3 regions of the Streptomyces sp. NPDC127119 genome follow, and region 2 is predicted to be linked to each of the others. Evidence: riboswitches for the same ligand, from Rfam matches in the RefSeq annotation. Region 2 holds a riboswitch; each other region holds the start of a gene.

The links. A riboswitch is a leader RNA that binds a small molecule or an ion and turns the genes downstream of it on or off. The one in region 2 is predicted to bind thiamine pyrophosphate.
Positions count from the first base shown of each region.
Region 1: it holds a riboswitch for thiamine pyrophosphate, as region 2 does, so the genes downstream of both, ACFVH5_RS30340 (thiamine ABC transporter substrate binding subunit) here and thiO (glycine oxidase ThiO) in region 2, are expected to answer to the same signal.
Region 3: it holds a riboswitch for thiamine pyrophosphate, as region 2 does, so the genes downstream of both, thiC (phosphomethylpyrimidine synthase ThiC) here and thiO (glycine oxidase ThiO) in region 2, are expected to answer to the same signal.

Region 1 is NZ_JBHXTO010000092.1:12,687-20,204, reverse strand. Features, by position in the region: gene pyrH (UMP kinase) at 1-168, shown strand, start outside; gene frr (ribosome recycling factor) at 289-846, shown strand; gene ACFVH5_RS30360 (phosphatidate cytidylyltransferase) at 846-2,009, shown strand; gene ACFVH5_RS30355 (hypothetical protein) at 2,050-2,262, opposite strand; gene ACFVH5_RS30350 (DUF6233 domain-containing protein) at 2,337-2,678, opposite strand; gene rlmN (23S rRNA (adenine(2503)-C(2))-methyltransferase RlmN) at 2,911-4,017, shown strand; TPP riboswitch at 4,090-4,195, shown strand; gene ACFVH5_RS30340 (thiamine ABC transporter substrate binding subunit) at 4,274-5,374, shown strand; gene ACFVH5_RS30335 (ABC transporter permease) at 5,350-7,062, shown strand; gene ACFVH5_RS30330 (ABC transporter ATP-binding protein) at 7,065-7,518, shown strand, end outside.
Region 2 is NZ_JBHXTO010000193.1:322-7,839, reverse strand. Features, by position in the region: gene ACFVH5_RS40770 (sulfite oxidase-like oxidoreductase) at 1-8, shown strand, start outside; gene ACFVH5_RS40765 (DUF4396 domain-containing protein) at 84-542, opposite strand; gene ACFVH5_RS40760 (deoxyribonuclease IV) at 657-1,526, opposite strand; gene pknB (Stk1 family PASTA domain-containing Ser/Thr kinase) at 1,614-3,536, opposite strand; gene ACFVH5_RS40750 (thiazole synthase) at 3,720-4,514, opposite strand; gene thiS (sulfur carrier protein ThiS) at 4,517-4,723, opposite strand; gene thiO (glycine oxidase ThiO) at 4,720-5,928, opposite strand; TPP riboswitch at 5,926-6,039, opposite strand; gene ACFVH5_RS40735 (hypothetical protein) at 6,091-6,435, shown strand; gene ACFVH5_RS40730 (NAD(P)/FAD-dependent oxidoreductase) at 6,515-7,518, shown strand, end outside.
Region 3 is NZ_JBHXTO010000004.1:30,004-37,521, forward strand. Features, by position in the region: gene ACFVH5_RS03150 (IclR family transcriptional regulator) at 94-897, shown strand; gene ACFVH5_RS03155 (SsgA family sporulation/cell division regulator) at 997-1,437, shown strand; gene ACFVH5_RS03160 (YibE/F family protein) at 1,450-2,934, opposite strand; TPP riboswitch at 3,006-3,162, shown strand; gene thiC (phosphomethylpyrimidine synthase ThiC) at 3,155-5,050, shown strand; gene ACFVH5_RS03170 (DUF397 domain-containing protein) at 5,658-5,864, shown strand; gene ACFVH5_RS03175 (Scr1 family TA system antitoxin-like transcriptional regulator) at 5,938-6,795, opposite strand; gene ACFVH5_RS03180 (hypothetical protein) at 7,284-7,518, opposite strand, start outside.

The DNA of each region.
Region 1 (7,518 bases), on a different contig from region 2:
GTCATCACCCGCGACCTGAAGGTCGCCGACATGACCGCGATCACGCTGTGCCGCGACAACAAGCTCCCGATCCTCGTCTTCGAGCTTCTCGCCGAGGGCAATATCGCTCGGGCGGTCAAGGGTGAGAAGATCGGCACGCTCGTGGGTGACCAGGGCAGTCGGGCCTGACCGGGGGATGGACAATGTCCTGCCGGTCCGGAACCGTTCAGGAATAAGACGCGACGCAGCCGGCCGCCTAACCGCCAGGGAACCGCAGCCGGGCCTACTCAAGACACGCAGGAGCAAGTGGTGATCGAAGAGACCCTCCTCGAAGCCGAGGAGAAGATGGAGAAGGCCGTCGTGGTCGCCAAGGAGGACTTCGCCGCGATCCGCACCGGCCGTGCGCACCCGGCGATGTTCAACAAGATCGTGGCGGACTACTACGGCGCGTTGACCCCGATCAACCAGCTGGCCTCGTTCTCGGTGCCCGAGCCGCGTATGGCCGTGGTGACCCCGTTCGACAAGAGCGCGATGCGCAACATCGAGCAGGCGATCCGCGACTCCGACCTCGGCGTCAACCCGAGCAACGACGGCAACATCATCCGGGTGGTGTTCCCCGAGCTCACCGAGGAGCGCCGCAAGGACTACATCAAGGTGGCCCGCACCAAGGCCGAGGACTCCAAGATCTCGATCCGTTCCGTCCGCCGCAAGGCCAAGGACGGCATCGACAAGATGATCAAGGACGGCGAGGTCGGCGAGGACGAGGGCCGCCGTGCGGAGAAGGAGCTCGACGACACCACCGCGAAGTACGTCGCGCAGGTGGACGAGCTGCTCAAGCACAAGGAAGCAGAGCTGCTCGAAGTCTGATGAACGACTCTTCCTGGGGGGCGCCGCCACAAGCCGGGTACTGGGGGCCGTCCGACCGGGGGCCTGTCCAGGGGGATGCCCCGGCGGGTCCCGCGTACGATGCGCACCACGCGCAGCAGACTCGCCCCATGCCCATCGTGCCCGACGTACCCGCGCATGGCGGAGACCAGGATGACGACCGGGGGGCTGCTCGGACGGGCGGCCCCCTGTTCCGCGACGAGACGCCGCCACCGTCGACGCCGCCGCCGTTCCAGACTTCGTCGCAGCATCCGCAGCATCCGCAGCATCCGCTGAATCAGCAGGAGCCCATGACCAGCGCCGCACAGCCCGCACCCGCGCCGCAGAAGAAGAGCGCGGGCCGCGACCTGGGTGCTGCCATAGGGGTCGGCGTCGGGCTCGGCGTGGTGATCGTCGCGTCGCTGTTCGTCGTCAAGGCCGTCTTCATCGGCGTCATAACGGTCGCTGTCGTGGTCGGTCTGTGGGAGCTCACGTCGAGGCTCGCGGAGCGCAAGGACATCAAGGCGCCGCTCGTGCCGCTGGCGCTGGGCGGCGCGGCGATGGTCGTCGCCGGTTACGTCCGCGGGCCCGAGGGCGCCTGGGTGGCCATGGCGCTCACCGCGCTCGCGGTCCTCGTCTGGCGGATGACGGAACCGCCCGAGGGCTACCTCAAGGACGTCACCGCGGGGGTCTTCGCGGCCTTCTACATCCCGTTCCTCGCCACCTTCGTGGCGATGATGCTCACCGCGGACGACGGTGCGTGGCGGGTCCTCACGTTCCTGCTGCTGGCCGTGGTCAGCGACACGGGCGCGTACGCCGTCGGGTGGCGCTTCGGCACGCACAAGCTCGCCCCCCGCATCAGTCCCGGCAAGACCCGCGAGGGCCTGCTCGGCGCGGTCGCCTTCGCGATGGTGGCGGGCGCGCTGTGCATGCAGTTCCTCATCGACGACGGCACCTGGTGGCAGGGCCTGATCGTCGGCTTCGCGGTCGCGGTCAGCGCCACGCTCGGCGACCTCGGCGAGTCGATGATCAAGCGGGACCTGGGCATCAAGGACATGGGCACCCTGCTCCCGGGCCACGGCGGGATCATGGACCGACTGGACTCGCTGCTGCCCACCGCTCCCGTGGTGTGGCTGCTGCTGGTGCTCTTCGTCGGATCGGGCTGACCGTACCGGGCGCCTCATGACCCGGGGGACCCCCGGCCGGTCACGGCCGGGGGTCTTCGGCGTCCGGGCCCTCCGGGGAGTACTCGTGCGGCCGGCCGCCCTGCCACTTCACCCACCGCGGGTCGTCCAGCAGCTCCCAGGCGTCGTCCGGCAGGCCCGCCCGGCGCAGGAACTCGACCAGGTCGGTGTCGCTGTGGGCGAGCCCGAAGACCTGGCCGTGGATGGTGACCCGGCGCCCGCGGGCGCCCGTCATGCGGTGCACGACGATGGGCGCCGCGTTCGTCCCGCCCGTCCCGCTCGTGTTCTCGTCCTGCGGCCGTTCGCCGTTCACAGCACACCCAGATCGTTGTCGGGCCGGCAGTAGGGGCACGCGCTGATGCCGTCCTCCGTGAGAGCCCGGAGCGCCTGCTCGCGGGGCAGCGGTTTGGTGTTCTTGCCTGCCATGCCGCAGTCGCTCGTATGGACGGCGTCGGGGGCGGGTCTGCCGCCCGCTCTTCGCAACGCGAGCTTCCAGCCGGGCGTTGCCGAGGGCGGTGTGGGCGTGGCACGGGCGGCGGCTGCCTCCTGACGTTCGAGCTCGGCGATGGTGTCGTCTGTGCGGCGCAGCTGCCAGGCCAGCCATTCGCGGACGCTGCGCAGGCGATCCAGGCGAGGCACTTTATCGGACACGCGTTCGATTCTAGGTCCTAGTGTGGCCTAGATGGCAACGCGACCGCCGGAAGAGGCCCCTGAAGGGGTGAGGAGCCGTGAAGATGCGGCGACCATCCGGCACAGCGGCACAGCGGCACAGCGGCACAGCGGCACAGCGGCACAGCGGCACAGCCGCACAGCCGCACAGCCGTGCGCCCCCGAAACCTCGCGGCTCAGGTCACACGAATCGATCTGCGACACTGGTACAGCCATGCCTAAGCCCGGAGAACTCACATTCGTCGCCCCCCGCGGAGCCAAGAAGCCGCCGCGGCACCTTGCCGATCTCACGCCTGCCGAGCGTAAAGAGGCCGTTGCCGCGGTCGGTGAGAAGCCGTTTCGTGCCAAACAGCTCTCGCAGCACTACTTCTCGCGGTTCGCGCACGACCCCGAGCAGTGGACCGACATCCCTGCCGGCTCGCGCGCCAAGCTGCAGGAAGCCCTGCTGCCCGAGCTGATGACGGTCGTGCGGCATCTGTCCACCGATGACGACACCACCCGCAAGACCCTCTGGCGGCTCTTCGACGGCACGCTCGTCGAGTCCGTGCTGATGCGCTACCCGGACCGGGTCACCATGTGCATCAGCTCACAGGCCGGCTGCGGGATGAACTGCCCGTTCTGCGCGACGGGACAGGCCGGTCTCGACCGGAACCTGTCGACCGGCGAGATCGTGCACCAGATCGTCGACGGCATGCGGGCGCTGCGCGACGGGGAGATCCCCGGTGGCCCGGCGCGGCTCAGCAACATCGTCTTCATGGGCATGGGCGAGCCGCTCGCCAACTACAAGCGGGTCGTCCAGTCCATCCGGGCCCTCACCGACCCGGAGCCGGACGGGCTCGGGCTCTCGCAGCGCGGGATCACCGTCTCGACCGTCGGTCTCGTCCCCGCCATCAACCGGTTCGCCGACGAGGGCTTCAAGTGCCGTCTCGCCATCTCCCTGCACGCACCGGACGACGAGCTGCGCGACACCCTCGTACCGGTCAACACGCGGTGGAAGGTACGGGAAGTGCTGGACGCGGGCTGGGAGTACGCGGCCAGGTCGGGGCGCCGGCTCTCCATCGAGTACGCGCTCATCCGGGACATCAACGACCAGGCGTGGCGCGGTGACCGGCTCGGGCGGATGCTCAAGGGCAAGCCGGTGCATGTGAACCTGATCCCGCTGAACCCGACGCCCGGCTCCAAGTGGACCGCCTCGCGGCCCGAGGACGAGAAGGCGTTCGTCGAGGCGATCGCGGCCCATGGGGTGCCCGTCACCGTCCGGGACACCCGTGGTCAGGAGATCGACGGGGCGTGCGGACAGCTCGCGGCCACCGAGCGGTAGTCTGGCGAGTCGTACGGACATTCCGTACGACAGCATTTCCGTACGACAGCGTTTTCGTATGACGACATCTTCATATTCCGACAGGGGAGCGCCACAGCGCTGAGAGTGCGGGACAGCCCGCAGACCCTCTGAACCTCGCCCAGGTCATTCTGGGTAGGAAGTTCGGTCACTACTCAAGCTGTTGCGCCCTGCCCGGGATCCGTTCGAGGTCCGGGGCAGGGCCGCGTCTCTTCCTGGTCAACCCAGGAGGAATCGAGTGAGCAACAAGAGCAACATCTTCAGGATCACCGCCGTGGTCGCGGCCGGCGGTCTCGGCCTCGCCGCGCTCGGCGCCTGCGGGTCGTCCGACTCCGGGGACGGCGACGGGGGCTCCGGGTCCAAGACCGTCACCCTCGTCAGCCATGACTCCTTCGCGTACACCAAGGACGTACTGAAGGCGTTCGAGAAGGAGTCCGGGTACAAGGTCCGGGTCCTCAAGGACGGCGACGCCGGGCAGGCCGTCAACAAGGCGATCCTCACCAAGGACAACCCGCAGGGAGACGTCCTCTTCGGCGTCGACAACACCCTGCTCTCCCGCGCGCTCGACAACGGACTGTTCCAGTCGTACGAGGCCAAGGGCGCGGACGGCATCCAGGCCCGGTACCGGGTCGACCAGGACAAGCACCGGGTCACGCCCATCGACTCCGGAGACATCTGCGTCAACTACGACAAGGCCTGGTTCAGCGAGCACAAGCTGGCCGTGCCGACGTCCTTCGACGATCTGATCAAGCCCGCGTACAAGGATCTCCTCGTCACCGAGAACGCCTCGACCTCCTCGCCCGGCCTCGGTTTCCTGCTCGGCACCGCCGCCGAGTACGGCGACAAGGGCTGGGAGGGCTACTGGAAGAAGCTCAAGGCCAACGGCGTGAAGGTCGTCGACGGCTGGGAGCAGGCCTACAACGAGGAGTTCTCCGGGTCCGCCGGCGGCAAGAAGGCCAAGGGCGACCGGCCGCTCGTCGTCTCGTACGCCTCCTCGCCGCCCGCCGAGGTCATCTACGCCGACCCCAAGCCGAAGACCGCGCCGACCGGAGTCGCGGACGGCACCTGCTTCCGCCAGGTCGAGTACGCGGGCCTGCTCAGCAACGCGAAGAACACCGAGGGCGGCAAGGCGCTCATCGACTTCCTGGTGGGCAGGCAGTTCCAGGAGGACATGCCGCTCAACATGTTCGTCTACCCGGTGATCGAGGGCGCCAAGGTGCCCGACGCGTTCACGCAGTACGGTCCCGCCGCCGCGAACCCCGAGACCCTGGACCCCGCCAGGATCGCCGACAACCGTGACGAGTGGGTCAAGTCATGGACCTCGCTCGTACTGAAGTAGAGCCCCGCTCGCGCCCCCGGTCTGCGTGGTCTGCGCGCCGGGGGAGCGTGGCACGGCTCGGGCTCATGGTCGTGCCCGTCGCGTTCTTCGGGGTCTTCTTCGCCTATCCGGTCGTCGCGATCACCGTCCGCGGGCTGAAGGTCGACGGGGTCTGGCGGTTCGGGCGGATCGCGGACGTGCTCGGACAGTCCGACATCCGGCACGTCCTGTGGTTCACGACCTGGCAGGCGCTCGCCTCGACGGCGCTCACCCTGCTGGTCGCGCTCCCCGGCGCGTACGTCTTCGCGCGCTTCGAGTTCAGGGGCAAGCAGATCCTGCGGGCCGTCGTGACCGTGCCGTTCGTGCTGCCGACGGTCGTCGTGGGCACGGCCTTCCTGGCACTGCTCGGGCGCGGCGGGCTCCTGGACGAACTGTGGGGCGTACGCCTGGACACCACCGTCTGGGCCATCCTGCTCGCGCACGTCTTCTTCAACTACGCGGTCGTCGTCCGCACGGTCGGCGGCCTCTGGTCGCAGCTCGACCCGCGGCAGGAGGAGGCCGCCAGAGTGCTCGGCGCCTCCCGGTTCGCGGCCTGGCGCAGGGTGACCCTCCCGGCGCTCGGCCCGGCCGTCGCCGCCGCCGCGCTCATGGTGTTCCTCTTCACCTTCACCTCCTTCGGTGTCGTGCAGATCCTCGGCGGCCCCACCTTCTCCACGCTCGAAGTCGAGATCTACCGGCAGACCTCGGAGATCTTCGACCTCTCCACGGCCGCCGTGCTGACGCTCGTCCAGTTCGTCGCGGTCGGCGCGATCCTCGCCGTCCACGCCCGGACCGTACGGCGGCGGGAGACGGCCCTGCGGCTGGTGGACGCGGCCACGACCGCACGACGGCCGCACGGCGCGGGGCAGTGGGCGCTGCTCGCGGGCGTCCTCGGCACCATCGCCGTCCTGCTCGTGCTGCCGCTCGCCGTCCTGGTCGAGCGCTCGCTCGACGCCCCCGGCTTCGGCTACTACAAGGCGCTCACCCGCAACGAGGGCAGCCTCTTCCTCGTCCCGCCCATCGACGCCGTCGGCAACTCGCTGCGGTACGCCTTCGCCGCGACCGCCATCGCCCTGCTGATCGGCGGACTCGCCGCCGCCGCGCTCACCCGGCGGGACACCGGACGGCTCGGACGTCTCGTCCGCGGCTTCGACGCGCTGCTCATGCTGCCGCTCGGCGTCTCCGCCGTGACCGTCGGCTTCGGCTTCCTCATCGCGCTCGACGAGCCGCCGCTCGACCTGCGGAGCACCTGGATCCTGGTGCCGCTCGCGCAGGCGCTGGTGGGCGTCCCCTTCGTCGTACGGACCATGCTGCCGGTGCTGCGCGCGGTCGACGGACGGCTGCGCGAGGCCGCGGCGGTGCTCGGGGCCTCGCCCTGGCGGGTGTGGCGCGAGGTCGACCTGCCGATGGTGCGGCGGGCGCTGCTGATCGCGGCCGGGTTCGCGTTCGCGGTGTCGCTGGGCGAGTTCGGCGCGACCGTCTTCATCGCACGGCCCGACAACCCGACGCTGCCGGTCGCCGTGGCGCGGCTGCTCGGGCGGGCCGGAGACCTCAACTACGGGCAGGCCATGGCCCTGTCGACCCTCTTGATGCTCGTGTGCGCGGTGGCGCTGCTGGTCCTCGAACGCCTTCGCACCGACCTTCGCTCCGACCGGACGGGAGAGTTCTGACGATGCTCGAACTGGATGGGGCGACCGTACGGTTCGCAGGGCGGGCCGTGCTCGACGACGTCGGGCTCGATGTCGCCGAGCACGAGATCGTGTGCGTCCTCGGGCCCAGCGGCAGCGGCAAGTCGACGCTGCTGAGGGCGGTCGCCGGGCTGCAGCATCTCGACGACGGGCGGGTGTTCCTGGAGGGCCGCGACCTCGACGGGGTGCCCGCGCACAAGCGGGGGGTCGGCCTGATGTTCCAGGACCATCAGCTGTTCCCGCAGCGCGATGTGGCTGGAAACGTGGCCTTCGGGCTGCGGATGCACGGGGAGTCGAAGCAGCGACAGGCAGTCAGGGTGGGGGAGTTGCTGGCGCTCGTGGGGCTGCCGGGCGCGCAGGGGAGGGCTGTCGCGTCCCTCTCCGGGGGCGAACAGCAGCGGGTCGCGCTCGCCCGTGCGCTGGCTCCGCGGCCCCGGC
Region 2 (7,518 bases):
AACTCTGACCGTCCCGCGTTCCGGCCGTCCCGTGCTCCGGCCGTCCGCGTTCCGCCCGTTCCGCGTTCCGCTGTTTCTCCTGGTCAGTGGTAGTACTGGTGCACCACGGCGTGACCCTTGCCGCGACCGATCATCCACTTGTTGACCGGCGTCGTGACCACGAACGCGGCGGCCAGCGCGATCGCCAGCACCCACCAGAACAGCGCGTCCCCGAGCCCGGCGTCCATCGCGCCCGGCCAGAAGGCGATCACGCCGTTGTCGATCAGCTCCATCACGGCGATGGAGAGCGTGTCCGCGGCGAACGCGACCCGGATCGCGGCCCTGAGGTCCACGCCCGCCTTCAGGACGCCGCGCAGTGTGAGCGCGTACCCGAAGAAGAAGGCCAGGGTGATCGCCAGGACGAGCGTCGGCACGGAACCCCAGCCGAGCGCGGTGCCGATCACCATGCCGAGCACCTCGCCGACGGCGCACCCGGTGAGGCAGTGCAGGGTGGCTCGGGCGGCCGTGGACCAGCTCGTGTGCGGATGTCCGCCGTGCTGCATCAGGACCCCCAGCGGTGCGTGACGGTTTCTGTTCCGGAGTCGGAACCGTATACCCCCTGGGGGTACTCCCTCAAGAGGCTTCACCCGGCGGGGTGCGGGCCGGGGTGGGTCCGCTCAGCCGTCCCTGAGCTTCTTCAGGCGCTCCACGTCCGCCGCGTGGCCCTCCTTGCCGCCGGGTGTCTCGATGACCAGCGGTACGCCCTCGGTGGCGGGGTGGGTCATCAGGGCGCGGAACGGGTCCTCGCCGATGTGACCGGCGCCGATGTTCTCGTGGCGGTCCTTGTGGGCGCCGGCCACGTCCTTGGAGTCGTTGGCGTGGATCAGCTTCAGTCGGCCCTCGCCGACCGTGTCCACCAGCAGATCGAGCGTCTGGTGCATTCCGCTGGGCCCGGTCAGGTCGTGGCCCGCGGCGAAGATGTGGCACGTGTCCAGGCAGACACCCAGCTTGGGATGGGCGTCGAGCGCCTCGAAGTACGGCCCGAAGTCCCAGGTCCGCGAGCAGAGCGAGGAACCCTGGCCGGCCGTCGACTCCAGCAGCAGGAACGGGTCGTCGTCGTGGGTCAGCTCGTCCAGCAGCGGCAGCAGACGTTCGCGCACCTGTCGGAGCGCCACCGAGCGCTCCCGGCCGCCGGTCGCCGAGCCCGTGTGCACGACCACGCCCAGCGCCCCGATCGCCCGCCCCCGCCGCAGCGAGTGCCGCAGCGACTCCACCGACTTCTCCACGGTCGCCTCGGTGTGCGAGCCGAAGTTGATCAGATAGGGCGCGTGGACGTACGCGGGGACGGACTCCTCGGCGCAGGCGGCGCGGAACTGCTCGTCCTGGGCCGGGTTGCCGGGCGGCGTCGCCCAGCCGCGCGGGTTGGCGACGAAGACCTGGACGGTCTCCGCGGCCAGCTCACGCGCGTACGAGAGGCCTACGGAGGCGAGGCCTCCGGCGACGGGGACATGGCCGCCGACGGGGTTGCGGGACTGCTGAGTGCTCACCCGCCAAGGGTGTCACGCGGTCCCGGCGGCCCGGTCGGCGGCCATGTCCCCACAAAGCCCTGCCCTGAAGCCCGGACACCCGGCTGCTCAGCGGATCTTGATGGTGATCTTCGAGCCCTTGGGCGCCTTCTCGCCGCCCTCGGTCGACTGGCTGTCGACCGTGTCTCCGAAGAGACCGAGCAGACCGCGGTCCTCCTCGACCTCGAAGCCGGCGTCCTCCAGTTCCTGCTTGGCGTCGTCGACGCTGTCGCCCACGACGTCCGGGACCTCGACCAGCGGCGGGCCCTTGGAGACCGTCAGCTTGACGGTGTCGCCCCGGGCCACCTGCTTGTCGGCGGCGGGCGTCTGCTCGGCGACCGTACCGGCGTCGAAGTCGGAGGTGATCCGTCCGGAGACGACCTCGACCGTCAGGCCCGCGTCCTCCAGCTCCTGCCGGGCGTCGTCCACGTCGTCGCCGAGCACGTCGGGCACGTCCACCGGGCTGCCCTTGCTGACGACGAGCGCGATCGCCGAACCGCCGCGGCGCTCGGTGCCCGCCCCCGGCTTCGTACCGATCACGAAGCCCGCGGTGACGTCCTCGCTGAAGGACTTGGTGACCATGCCCGGCGCGAGGCCCTCCTTCTTCAGCCGCTCCCTGGCCTTGTCGAGCGCGTAGCCCTTGAGGTCCGGGACCCGCACGGTGTTGGGGCCCTTGGAGATCGTCAGGGTCACGGAGCCGTTGTCGCGGATCCGGGTGGTGGGCTTCGGGTCGGTGTTGATGACCCTGCCGAGCTTGACGGTGTCGCTGTACGCCTTCTTCGTCTTCACGCCGAGGCCGGCGCCCTCGATGCTCTTCCTGGCCTGCGCCTCCGTCTTGTCGAGCACCGCGGGGACCTCGGTGAACTGACCGGAGTTGATGTACCAGACCCCCGCGCCGACACCGAGGACCAGCAGCACCGCGGCGACGATCGCGAGCACACCCCGGCGGGGTGCCCTCGTGCGGACGCGCCGCGGCGGCTCGGGCGGCGGGGACGGCAGGAAGCTCGTGCGGTGCAGCTCCGCGTCGTCCTCGTTCACCGGCAGCAGCCGGGGCACGGACAGCGAGCGCGGGATCACGCTCGTACGGTTGTCGGCGCCGGACCGGTCCCCGGCGAGGGCGCCCGGGGGCACGGCGTCCAGCTGGTCGTCGTTCAGGGCGGTGCGCGCGTCCAGGGTCTGGGCGAGCAGCGCCACCGCGTCGTACGGGCGGACCCCGGGGTTGCGCGCGGTCGCCGAGGTGACCAGCTCGTCGAGTTCGTAGGCGAGGCCCGGCACGAGCGCCGACGGCGCGGGCACGTCCTCGTGGAGGTGTTTGTAGAGCACCGCGGCGGGTGAGTCGCCCGAGTGCGGACGGTCGCCGGTCAGCATCTCGAAGAGGAGGATGCCGCACGCGTACACGTCCACGCGGGGGTCGGCCGTGCCGTGTTCTATCTGCTCCGGCGCGAGATACGACACCGTGCCCAGGATGGCGCCCGTCGTGTGGGTGACCGTGTCCACGGCCCGTACGAGACCGAAGTCCGCGACCTTCACCCGGCCGTCGTCCCCTATCAGGACGTTCTCCGGCTTCATGTCGCGGTGCACGAACCCGGCGCGGTGCGCGGCACCGAGCGCGGCGAGGACCGGCTCCAGGATGTCCAGCGCGGCCCGCGGCTGGAGCGCCCCGCGCTCGCGCAGTACGTCACGAAGGGTGCATCCGGCCACGTACTCCATCGCCAGATAGACGTACGGGCCGTCGGTCCCCTGGTCGAAGACCTGCACCACGTTCGGATGGGCGAGCCTGGCCACCGACTTGGCCTCGCGGATGAAACGGTCGACGAACGAGGCGTCGGCCGCCAGGGTCGGATGCATCACCTTGAGCGCGAGCACCCGGTCGAGACGGGTGTCCACGGCCCGGTAGACCGTGGCCATCCCGCCGACCGCGATGCGGGCGTCGACGCGATACCGACCGTCGAGCACATGCCCGACCAAGGGGTCTTGAAGGGTCGTATCCACGCAGGTGAGTGTACGAGCCACCACTGACGGAGCCGCCCGTGCGGGCGATTCCGGGGCGGTACTGAAGCCGAGCTGTGACGCACCTCGCACGCCGGCCGGCGCGGTACGGCGTACACATTCGGTACGGATTCGGACACGCGTTCCGGCCAAAGTCCGGAAAGCCAGAGAGAACCCCAGGAAGCGTCAGAAAGCGGGGCGTTCCGGGTCGAGTCGCGCGATTCCGTCCGACGGGGACGAGGCCTGTGCGAAGTGGCGGCGCGGAATGCGCCCCGCCCGGTACGCGAGGCGCCCGGCCTCGACCGCGTGCCGCATGCCCTCCGCCATGAGGACCGGCTCCTGCGCCCGGGTCACCGCCGAGGCGAGCATCACCCCGGCGCACCCCAGTTCCATGGCGAGCGCCGCGTCCGACGCCGTACCCGCTCCCGCGTCCAGGATCACCGGCACGCGCGCGTGCTCCACGATCAGCTGGAAGTTGTGCGGGTTGCGGATCCCGAGCCCCGACCCGATGGGCGACCCGAGCGGCATGATCGCGGCGCAGCCCACGTCCTCCAGTTTCCGGGCGAGGACCGGGTCGTCGTTCGTGTACGGCAGGACCGTGAAGCCGTCGTCGACGAGGGTCTCGGCGGCGTCGAGCAGCTCGATGGGGTCGGGCAGCAGGGTGCGCTCGTCGGCGATGACCTCCAGTTTGACGAGGTCCGTGCCGAGCGCCTCGCGCGCGAGGCGGGCCGTCAGGACGGCCTCCCCGGCGGTGAAACAGCCCGCGGTGTTGGGCAGTACGCGGATGCCGAGCCGGCCGAGCACGGACAGGACCGAGCCGTGCGACCCGGGGCTCACGCGCCGCATGGCGACCGTCGTCAGCTCCGTGCCGGACGCGACGAGCGAGCGTTCGAGCACGTCGAGGCTGGGGGCACCGCCGGTGCCCATGATCAGCCGGGACGTGTAGGACGTACCGCCGAGGACGAAGGGGTCGTCGGCCATGGTCAGCCTCCTTGGACGGCGGTGAGTACTTCGACGCGGTCTCCCTCGCGCAGGAGGGTCGCCGGCCACTGCGTGCGCGGCACGACGGTCTCGTTGAGCGCGGCGGCGACACCGGAGGGGGCCGCGCAGAGAGCGGTCACGAGGGTGTCGAGGGCGGTGTCGGCGGCGAGTTCCCGCCGTTCCCCGTTGACGAGGACGGTCACGCTCATGCGGGCTGCTCCGTGAGTGCGGCGGCGTCGAACCGGTCCGGGGTGAACGGGAGCGCCACTTCCGGGAGTTCACCGGTGGTCAGGGCGTGCGCCAGGGCGTCGCCGGTGACCGGGGTGAGCAGCACGCCGTTGCGGTGGTGGCCGGTCGCGAGGAGCAGCCCGGGAAGCCGGGTGGGACCGAGCAGGGGCGCGTTGTCGGGGGAGCCGGGGCGCAGTCCGGCACGCGTTTCGGTGAGCGGCAGCTCGGTGATGCCGGGGACGAGTTCGTGGGCGTCCCGCAGCAGCTCGTACACGCCGCCCGCGGTCACCGTGGTGTCCCAGCCCAGCTCCTCGCTGGTCGCGCCGACGACCAGCTCGCCGTTCTCGCGCGGCACCAGGTAGACGTGGCTGCCGCGGACCATGGCACGCACGGTCCGGCTCAGGAAGGGCGCGCCGGGGCCCTTGAACGCGGGGGCGGGCTCCGGCATGGCCAGCCGCAGCACCTGCCCCTTCACGGGCCGTACCGGCGGCAGTACGTCCTCGGGCACACCCGCGAGACGTCCGCTGAGGCTGCCCGCGGCGAGGACGACCTGCCCCGCGGACAGCTCGGTGCCGTCCGTCGTGACGACTCCGGCCGCACGGCCCCCTGCGACGGTCAGGCACTCGGCCCACGTCCGGTGGAAGGTCACCCCGGCCCGTTCGCAGGCCGTGACCAGGGCCGCGGCGAGCCGGCGCGGGTCGATCTGGTGGTCGCCGTCCACCCGCAGTCCGCCGCGCACCCCGGGCGCGAGCATCGGCTCCAGGCGGCGGCACTCGCGGCCGCTCAGCCACTCCGACTCCAGGCCCGACCGGCTCTGCAGGGCGTGCAGTTCGCGCAGATGGGCGCGGTCGTCGGCGTCGAGCGCGACGGTCAGCGTGCCGCACCTGCGGTGGCCGAGATCCTGGCCGGACGCCTCGGTCAGTTCCGCGACGAAGTCCGGATAACGCTCCGCCGAGGCCAGGTTGAGGCCGAGCAGGGTCTCCTCGCCGTAGTGCAGCTCGGTGACGGCGGCCAGCATGCCGGCCGCGACCTGCGCGGCGCCGCCGCCCGGTTCGGGATCCACCAGCGCGGTCGTCAGCCCGCGCTGCGCGGCCCGCCAGGCGGTGACCAGACCGATGATCCCGCCTCCGACGACCAGAACGTCGGTGGTCGGGGTGCTCGGGGGTGCTTGCGGTGTACGCGACATGGGCGTCCAGCCCCTCCCTTCGCCGGCATGACCCGGATCAGGTTCGTACGGTCGGAGGCCGTCCCAGCCTCCCTCTCAGCCCGGTACGCCCGGGCTCCCGCGAGTGCTTTACGTTGGCCACCCTAGCTCTTCGTCCCGCACCCCAGTAGGGAGCCTCACGGCATGGCCCGCTCGCTCGACGGACTCGTTCTCGCCCCGGTGGCCGACCAGGCACCGGGTCAGGTGGGTACGCGCACCCGGTTCGCGTACCGCGAGCGGGACGGCGTGATCTGGGCCGACTACACGGGCGGTGACGTCCTACGCGGTCATCTCGTCGGCACCCGCGAGGGCGACCGGCTCGACTTCCGGTACGTACAGCTGAAGACGGACGGAACCACCTCCTCCGGGCACTGTGCGTCGCAGGTCGGCGAGACCCCCGACGGCCGGGTGCGGCTGGCGGAGACCTGGGAGTGGGAGTCCCAGGAGGGCAGCGGGACGAGTGTGGTCGAAGAGGTCACCCTCGGCTGACGCCGTGATCCGGCGGTGTGCAACAGCTCACCGACCGCGCACCTGACCGACGATTTCACCGACTGTCTATGGTGACCGGGTGAGCGAGCTGACACAGGAACCGGGCCCGGCGGCGCGCGTACGCGTCGTGATCGTCGGCGCCGGCATGGCAGGGGTCCAGACCGCCGTCGCCCTGCGGGAACAGGGCTTTGCCGGCAGCGTGACCCTGATCGGCGCGGAACCCCACCAGCCGTACGACCGGCCGCCGCTGTCCAAGGCCGTACTGCTCGGCAAGGCCGAGGGATCCGCCTTCGACGTCGACTTCGAGACCCTCGACGTGGAACTGCGCCTGGGCCTCGAAGCGACCGGCGTCCGCCCCGACGCCCGCGAACTCGACACGGCCGAGGGGCACGTCCCGTACGACGTCCTGGTCGTCGCCACCGGAGCGGAACCCGTCCGGCTGCCGGGCGCCGAGGGCGTGCCCGGAGTCCATCTGCTGCGCACCCTCGACGACGCCGAACGGCTGCGGCCCGTCCTCGCCCGGCAGCACGACATCGTGGTGGTGGGCGCCGGGTGGATCGGCGCGGAGTTCGCCACCGCGGCGCGTGAGGCGGGGTGCTCGGTGACCGTCGTCGAGGCCGCCGGCCGGCCGCTCGTGGGCGCGCTGCCCGAGGAGGTGGCCGCGCCCATGACCGCCTGGTACGCGGACAGCGGGGCGTCGCTGCGCACCCACGCGCGCGTGGAGCGCGTCGAGCCCGGCGCGGTGGTGCTCGACGACGGCTCGCGGCTGCCCGCGGGTGCCGTGGTCGTCGGGATCGGGGCGCGGCCCGCCACGTCCTGGCTGGCCGGGTCGGGGATCGAACTCGGCGCCCACCGGGAGGTCGTCGCGGACGACCATCTGCGCACCTCCCTGCCGGACGTGTACGCGGTCGGCGACTGCGCGTCGTTCCCGTCGGGCCGGTACGGGGAGCGGCTGCTGGTCCACCACTGGGACAACGCGCTCCAGGGGCCGCGCACGGTCGCGGCGAACATCGTGGGGGAGACGCCCACGCCGTACGACCCGGTGCCGTACTTCTGGTCCGAGCAGTTCGGCCGCTTCGTCCA
Region 3 (7,518 bases), on a different contig from region 2:
AACTCGCCGCGGCGTTGATCCTCGTGAGCGGCGTTTCGAACCCTCCCGTGTCACCCTCGCACGGGCGGCCCCCTCGCGCTTCGGGAGTGACCTTTGGCCACGGTGGACACCGCACCCGCAGGACCGAAGGTTTCGGCCTCCGAGCCGCATCCCACGACCCTCATCGGTTCGGTGCGGCGGGCGATGCGTCTTCTGGAGTCCGTCGCGCGTCATGAGCACGGAGCGCCCGCGAAGCTGCTGGCCCGCGAGGCCGGACTCGCTCTCCCCACGGCGTACCACCTGCTGCGCACTCTGGTGCACGAGGGATATCTGCGCCGCGAGAAGGGGTTGTTCTTCCTCGGCGAGGCGGCCGAGCGGCTGAGCCGCAGCGGAGCCCAGCAGAAACGTCGCAGCACCATCGCCGACGCCCTGGGAAGCTGGCGCGATTCGATCGGTGCGCCCGTCTACTACGCGGTCTACCGCGGCGGGGAGATCGAGGTCGAGTGCGTCGCCGACACCCCGGGCAATCCCGCGGTCGCGGAGTGGGCGGACTTCAGGGAAACGGGGCACGCGCACGCGATCGGCCAGTGTCTGCTGTCCCAGCTCGACAGGGAAGGGCGCAGGAACCACCTCGACCGCTATCCCGTGCGATCCGTCACGCCGTACACGGTGCGTGACGATCAGACCATGATTCGCCGTCTCGAATCGACCGGACGCATGCAGCCGGTGATCGAACGTCAGGAGTACGCGCTGGGCACGGTCTGCGCCGCGATCCCGCTCACACTGGGCAGCACGGCCGCCACGGTGGCCATCTCCATGCCGTCCCACCAGGCAGAACGGCTGCTGCCCGCAGCACGGCGACTGCAGGGTGAGATCGACACGCTGCTGGGGACACTCGCGGTCTCTATCAGCATCTGAAAACTCACTCCTTGTGATCTGGTGTACACGTTAAGCAAGATGCCAGAAGTGTTTGGGTGGACGATTCCCGGCCATGGACGGCAAACGACGGGGTAGGCGATGCGCGAGTCGGTAGTACAGGCAGAGGTCATGATGAGCTTCGTCGTCTTGGAGGAGCTCTCCTTCCGCATTCCGGTGGAGCTGCGTTACGAGACCTGTGATCCCTATGCCGTGCGTCTGACCTTCCACCTGCCCGGCGACGCTCCGGTGACCTGGGCCTTCGGCCGGGAGTTGCTGATCGACGGGGTGGGCCGACCGTGCGGGGACGGAGACGTGCACATCACTCCCTCGGACTCCGAGGGCTTCGGCGATGTGCTGATCCGGCTCCAGGTGGGCGTCGACCAGGCCCTGTTCCGGTGCGGTACGGCGCCGCTGCTGGCGTTCCTCGACCGTACGGACCGGCTGGTCCCGCTGGGTCAGGAGCGCTCCCTCGCCGACTTCGACACCCATCTGGACGAGGCCCTGGACCGCATCCTGGCGGAGGAGCAGAGCACGGGGTGACGCGGGGCGGGCTCAGTGCTTGCGGCGACGGCCGCTTCCACCGCGCAGCGGCGCCTTCGAGCCCGACTGGGCCTGCGGCTGAGGCTGTTGTGGCTGCGGCTGCTGGGCCGGGGCGGCGTCACCCGGGCGGTCGGCCGAGACCACCAGGGCCGCGAGAGCCGTGGTGACCGGAACCGAGGCGACCAGCCCGATCGAGCCGACGAGGGTGCGGACGATCTCCGCGGCCACCAGTTCACTGTTGGCCACGGTCCCCACGCTGCTCTGCGCGATGGAGAAGAGCAGCAGCAGAGGCAGCGCCGCGCCGGCGTAGGCGAGGACGAGCGTGTTGACGACGGACGCGATGTGGTCGCGGCCGATGCGGATGCCCGCGCGGTACAGCCCGCGCCAGCCCATCGTCGGGTTGGCCTCGTGCAGCTCCCAGACCGCCGACGTCTGCGTCACCGTGACGTCGTCGAGCACGCCGAGCGAACCGATGATGACACCCGCGAGCAGCAGACCGCTCATGTCGATGGACGGGTAGAGACCGTGGATCAGGCCGGTGTTGTCATCGGTGTTGCCGGTCAGCGCGGCCCAGTCGATGAACAGTGAGCCGAGCAGTCCGATCAGCACCAGGGACAGCAGGGTGCCCAGTACGGCGACCGATGTCCGGGCCGAGAGACCGTGGCACATGTAGAGCGCGATCAGCATGATGGCGCTGGCCCCGACCACCGCCACGACCAGCGGATTCGATCCCTGAAGGATCGCGGGCAGGATGAAGAACGTCAGGATCAGGAAGCTGACGGCCAGGGCGATCAGTGCCATGACACCGCGCATCCGGCCCACCACGACCACGGCGAGGGCGAAGATGCCGGCGAGCAGCGCCATGGGGAGTTTTCGGTTCACATCGGTGACCGAGTACTGGAGTTCCTTGGGGGCGTCGGGCGCGTACGCCACGATCACCTCCTGGCCCTGCTCCAACTGCCGTGAGGAGTCCGGCTGGACGATCTCCGTGAAGGTACGGCCCTTGTCCTTGCCGGAGTCGACCCGGATCGTCGCCTTCTTGCAGGTGCCCGAGTCCTGCTGCTGAGCCGATGAGCCCTCGGCCGTCGAGGTGTCGCCGGTCGGAGTCCCGCCCGAGGCGTTCACGGACTTGCAGTCGACCTTGTCGACCTTGGTCACGCTGGCCTGCTGGGTCTGCCGGTCGAAGCCGACGCCCGTGCGCTCATGACCGGGGGCACCGCCGGGCCAGAGCACCGCGAGACCGACAACGACCGCCGCGGCGAAAGGAATCAGCACCGCCGCGATGATCTTGCGCAGATGCATGGAGACCGGAGCCGCGGGGCCATGACTGTGCGAGTGGCCGTGCCCGCCACCGACAGGACCGTCGCCGCCGGGCCGGTCGCCACCGCCTCCGGGGCCATGGGGTCCCTGTCCAGGCCCGCCGTGACCGTGGCCGTCGTGGCCGTGTCCGTGGGGCGGTTCGGACGGCGGAAGTGGGGGCTGTTGCGTCGTGGTCACCGACCGATCATCGCAAGAACGAGAGGGGCCCACTGTTCACCGCGCCCATTGTGACGCTAGCGTGGAAGCACCTTTGCACACGCGGGAGCTCGGAGCACCGGGCTGAGAGGGCGCTGACCTCCGTATCCGCGATGTTTCACGTGGAACATCGCCGGACGGGAAACGCTGCGTCGACCGCCGAACCTGTTACCGGGTAATGCCGGCGTAGGGAGTAGGTCTCATGACCAACAAGGACGTACGCACGCCTGCCTCCAGCCAGACGGGCGGGGCGCACGCCCCGGTCGACGGCACCGAGGTGTCCGCAGCGGCCGAGAACGGCGGCGCAGCCGCTTCGCCCGGGAACGGCGAAGCCGGGAAGTCCGAAACCGCGAAGTCCATCGGCTGGCACAAGGCGTATGTCGCGGGCTCGCGCCCCGATCTGCGGGTGCCGGTCCGTCAGGTGCATCTCACCAACGGCGAGTCGGTCACCCTGTACGACACCTCCGGCCCGTACACCGATCCGGTCGTCGACACCGATGTGCGCAGGGGTCTGACGCCCCTGCGCGACAACTGGATCATCGCCCGTGGCGACACCGAGGAGTACGCGGGCCGTCCCGTGAGCCCCGAGGACGACGGGATCAAGCACACCTCGCCGCGCGGCGGACTGCGCAACCTCGACGCGGTCTTCCCGGGGCGTCCGCGGCTGCCCCGCCGGAGCCGTGACGGGCAGGCGGTGACCCAACTCGTCTACGCGCGGCGGGGCGAGATCACACCGGAGATGGAGTACGTGGCCATCCGGGAGAACGTCGACCCCGAGGTCGTCCGTGAGGAGATCGCGGCGGGCCGGGCCGTGCTGCCGGCCAACGTCAACCACCCCGAGATCGAACCGATGATCATCGGCAAGCGGTTCCTGGTGAAGGTCAACGCCAACATCGGCAACTCCGCGGTCACCTCCTCCATCGAGGAGGAGGTCGACAAGATGACCTGGGCGACGCGGTGGGGCGCCGACACGGTGATGGACCTGTCGACCGGCCGCAACATCCACACCACCCGCGAGTGGGTGCTGCGCAACTCCCCCGTCCCCATCGGCACGGTCCCCCTCTACCAGGCGCTGGAGAAGGTCGACGGACGCGCCGAGGAACTCACCTGGGAGATCTACAAGGACACGGTCATCGAGCAGGCCGAACAGGGCGTGGACTACATGACCGTCCATGCGGGTGTGCGGCTGCCGTACGTCCCGCTGACCGCGAACCGCAAGACCGGCATCGTCTCGCGCGGCGGCTCGATCATGGCGGCGTGGTGCCTGGCGCACCACAAGGAGTCGTTCCTGTACGAGCACTTCGAGGAGCTCTGCGAGATCCTCGCCGCGTACGACGTCACGTACTCGCTCGGCGACGGGCTGCGGCCTGGGTCGATCGCGGACGCCAACGACGCCGCGCAGTTCGCGGAGTTGCGGACCCTGGGAGAGCTCAACAAGGTCGCGAAGCGTTTCCACGTGCAGACCATGATCGAGGGCCCGGGACATGTCCCGATGCACAAGATCAAGGAGAACATCGACCTTCAGCAGGAGATCTGCGAGGAGGCGCCGTTCTACACGCTCGGCCCGCTGACGACCGACATCGCGCCTGCGTACGACCACATCACCTCCGGCATCGGTGCCGCGATGATCGCCTGGTGGGGCACGGCGATGCTCTGCTACGTCACGCCCAAGGAGCACCTGGGCCTGCCCAACCGTGACGACGTCAAGACGGGCGTCATCACCTACAAGATCGCGGCCCACGCGGCGGACCTCGCCAAGGGGCATCCGGGCGCCCAGGGGTGGGACGACGCGTTGTCGGACGCCCGCTTCGAGTTCCGCTGGGAGGACCAGTTCAACCTGGCCCTGGATCCCGACACCGCCCGGGAGTTCCACGACGAGACGCTGCCGGCCGAACCGGCCAAGACGGCGCACTTCTGCTCCATGTGCGGGCCGAAATTCTGCTCGATGAAGATCAGCCACAGCATCAACGAGCAGTTCGGCGGTACGGCGGACGCGGGGGCCACACCCGAAGAGGTCGCCGACGGGATGCTCCAGAAGTCCAAGGAGTTCGCCGCCGCGGGCAACCGGGTCTATCTGCCCATGGCTGCAAGCGAATAGGGTTCCTTCACCTTTGGCCGACCGAACGGTCGTGGTGCTGCGATGCCGAGGTCCTGGACGATCATTTCCAGGACCTCGGTGATCCGGGCCGTCCGACACGCGGGTGGGGCCGGTGGTGAAAGAGGTGCGCTATTGCTTTTCGAGCCACCAGATCAGCAGGGAGACTGCGCCGGCCCCAAGAGCCGTGCAAGCTCCCTTGAATGCGTTGGCGCCCGCGGAGCGCGCCCATTGCTTCCAGTTCGTTGAGCTGGTCTTGTGTGGTGAGTAGCCCTCCGGGATGGAGTCTGTAGACTCCATGGCAGAGCTCCTTTCGGTTTCGTAGACGGGGGTGCTTGGCGCAAGGGAGTCCGCGACCTGAAGCTTGCCGGCCGGGTCGCAGGGCTCCCTTTTGCTGTGTTCATTCAGAATAATCTTGGTTTCTTTTCGGCCAGCCGTTTGCGCAGCCCGGCTGACATTTTATTATGTTTACGAGCCATATACCTCCATTTATCAGCATGACCTGGGCGCCCACGTGCGTCTTGGCAGTGCTGATGGCGGCGCCCATACTGATTTGGATGCCGAATTGTCTTGGCGTCGCCACTTTCGTAGGCGAAGGCGTGGGGGATGCATGGGACTCGATGGTGCTCAGGTGCGGTGGCGAAAGAGTTCGGCCAGTGGCTCATCGGAATGCGTTGAAGTGGCCTTCATCGGAGATGTAGCGGTACGTGATTCGCGACACCCCGATGGGGCCGTACTCGAAGTCACCGCATATGCCTGGGTCTCTTTTCTCGTTGGGCTGAACGGTGCTCAGGGAATCCTGAACAGCGGGTCGTAATACACCGGGGTCTATCTGGAAGCAGAGTTCGAACTGTTGCCAGGTTCCTCGTAACGGGCTCCCCAATGTGCCGTTATCCCTGGTCGAACAGGAACTCCCGCGAAACCTCGTTGGCAACCTCCCTCTCAACTTCCCAGAAGTCGTCCAGGTAGTCGGTCGGCCGGTGCTGGGACGTACGGCCGAGAGCTTTCTCGCTGAAGATCACGTCGCCGTTCGAGTTCTCCAGGTAAGCGACCATTTCATCCTCATCCTCAGGGAATTGGAAGAGGATGTAGGTGGTGCGGAACTGTCGGTAGATTCCGGCGCTGAACGGAGCGATAAGAACTGTTACATTCGGCATTTCGTTGACTGCCAGCAACTTTTCGTACTGTCGCTTCATGGTCTCCTGTGAGCCCACAGTTCTCCTGATCACCGATTCGTCCATAATGAAAAACATTTCGGGACCATCGGAATGGACGAGTCGATCCTGCCGCTCAAGGCGTAGTTGCAGCAGTTGCTCTGTCCGCTCGGCGCCAGTGTTGAGGCGTGTGAGGATCTCTCGGGCATATTCCTCGGTCTGCAGCAGTCCTGGTACCAGATCCGGCTGAAAACTTCTGAGGATTGACGCGGAACTTTCGTATCCGAGATACGTTTCGAATTCCTGAGTCACCCAGGTACGGAAGGGTGACCACCACGGAGGCCGACGAGCTTCGCGTGCCATCCCGGTCAGCGCCGTGATCTGTGCCTGGTCGGTGATCCCGTAGTGCTCCGCGAGCACCCGTACGTCCGTGACCGACACGCCGACGGTGCCGGCCTCGATGCGAATCACCTTTGAGGGTGACCAGTCCAGCTGCTCGGCCACCTCACGCTGCTTCAGCCCCGCGCTCTCCCTCGCCTTCTTGAGGCGGTCGCGCAGTCGTGCACGCTGGAATCCGGGCTCTTCCTGTGGCACCGAGGTCTCCGTCCTGACGCAGATGGCGTTGTCCGTCAGTAGGCTAGTGGCCTCACGGCGGCCAGGCATACCGCTTACGGCTGCTCGGCGGATGGTGAGGACACTGTCTGCTGTCGACCTGAACGCCAGTCTTCGGTCAGCCGTATGTCTCAGCGTGCGCTGGCTCAACGCTGCCAGCCTGCCTGCCCGGGTGCGAACTGCGTACTGCTTGATTGCCACATGGCATATAGCATCCTGTGCACGCACGGATAAAACAAGCCCACCTGCGAATCTGTGCAGAAGAGTCACTCAACGGGGCTCGATTTACGGGGGAGCGCTTTTCTCACCCGTGTGACGATGAATGGCTCAGGGGTCGTGAGAGCCGTATATGGCGACATAATCGAGGGGAACGTAAAAAAGAAAAGATCGACGACGGATTCCCGTCGTCGATCATTCTTGCCGAAGCTTTCCGGCGCTTGCCGACGCACGCGCCGTCCGCAGTCCGGCCCCTACTCCGGAGCGTGTTCCGGGCCCCCGAAGTCCGGGCTGCTGAAGTCCGGGCTCGAGTAGCTGGGGCGGGGGCCCGCACCGGCACCCCCGTCGGGGCTGCTGAAGCCCGGGCGGTTGTAGCCGAGCTGCGGCATCCGGCTGACCGGTTCCGTCGGCTTCATCCGGCCGAGGGCCGCTGTGCCCGGGTCGGCGAGAGCCTCCCTGAGGAACGGCATGAGGCCGCGCTCCAGGAGC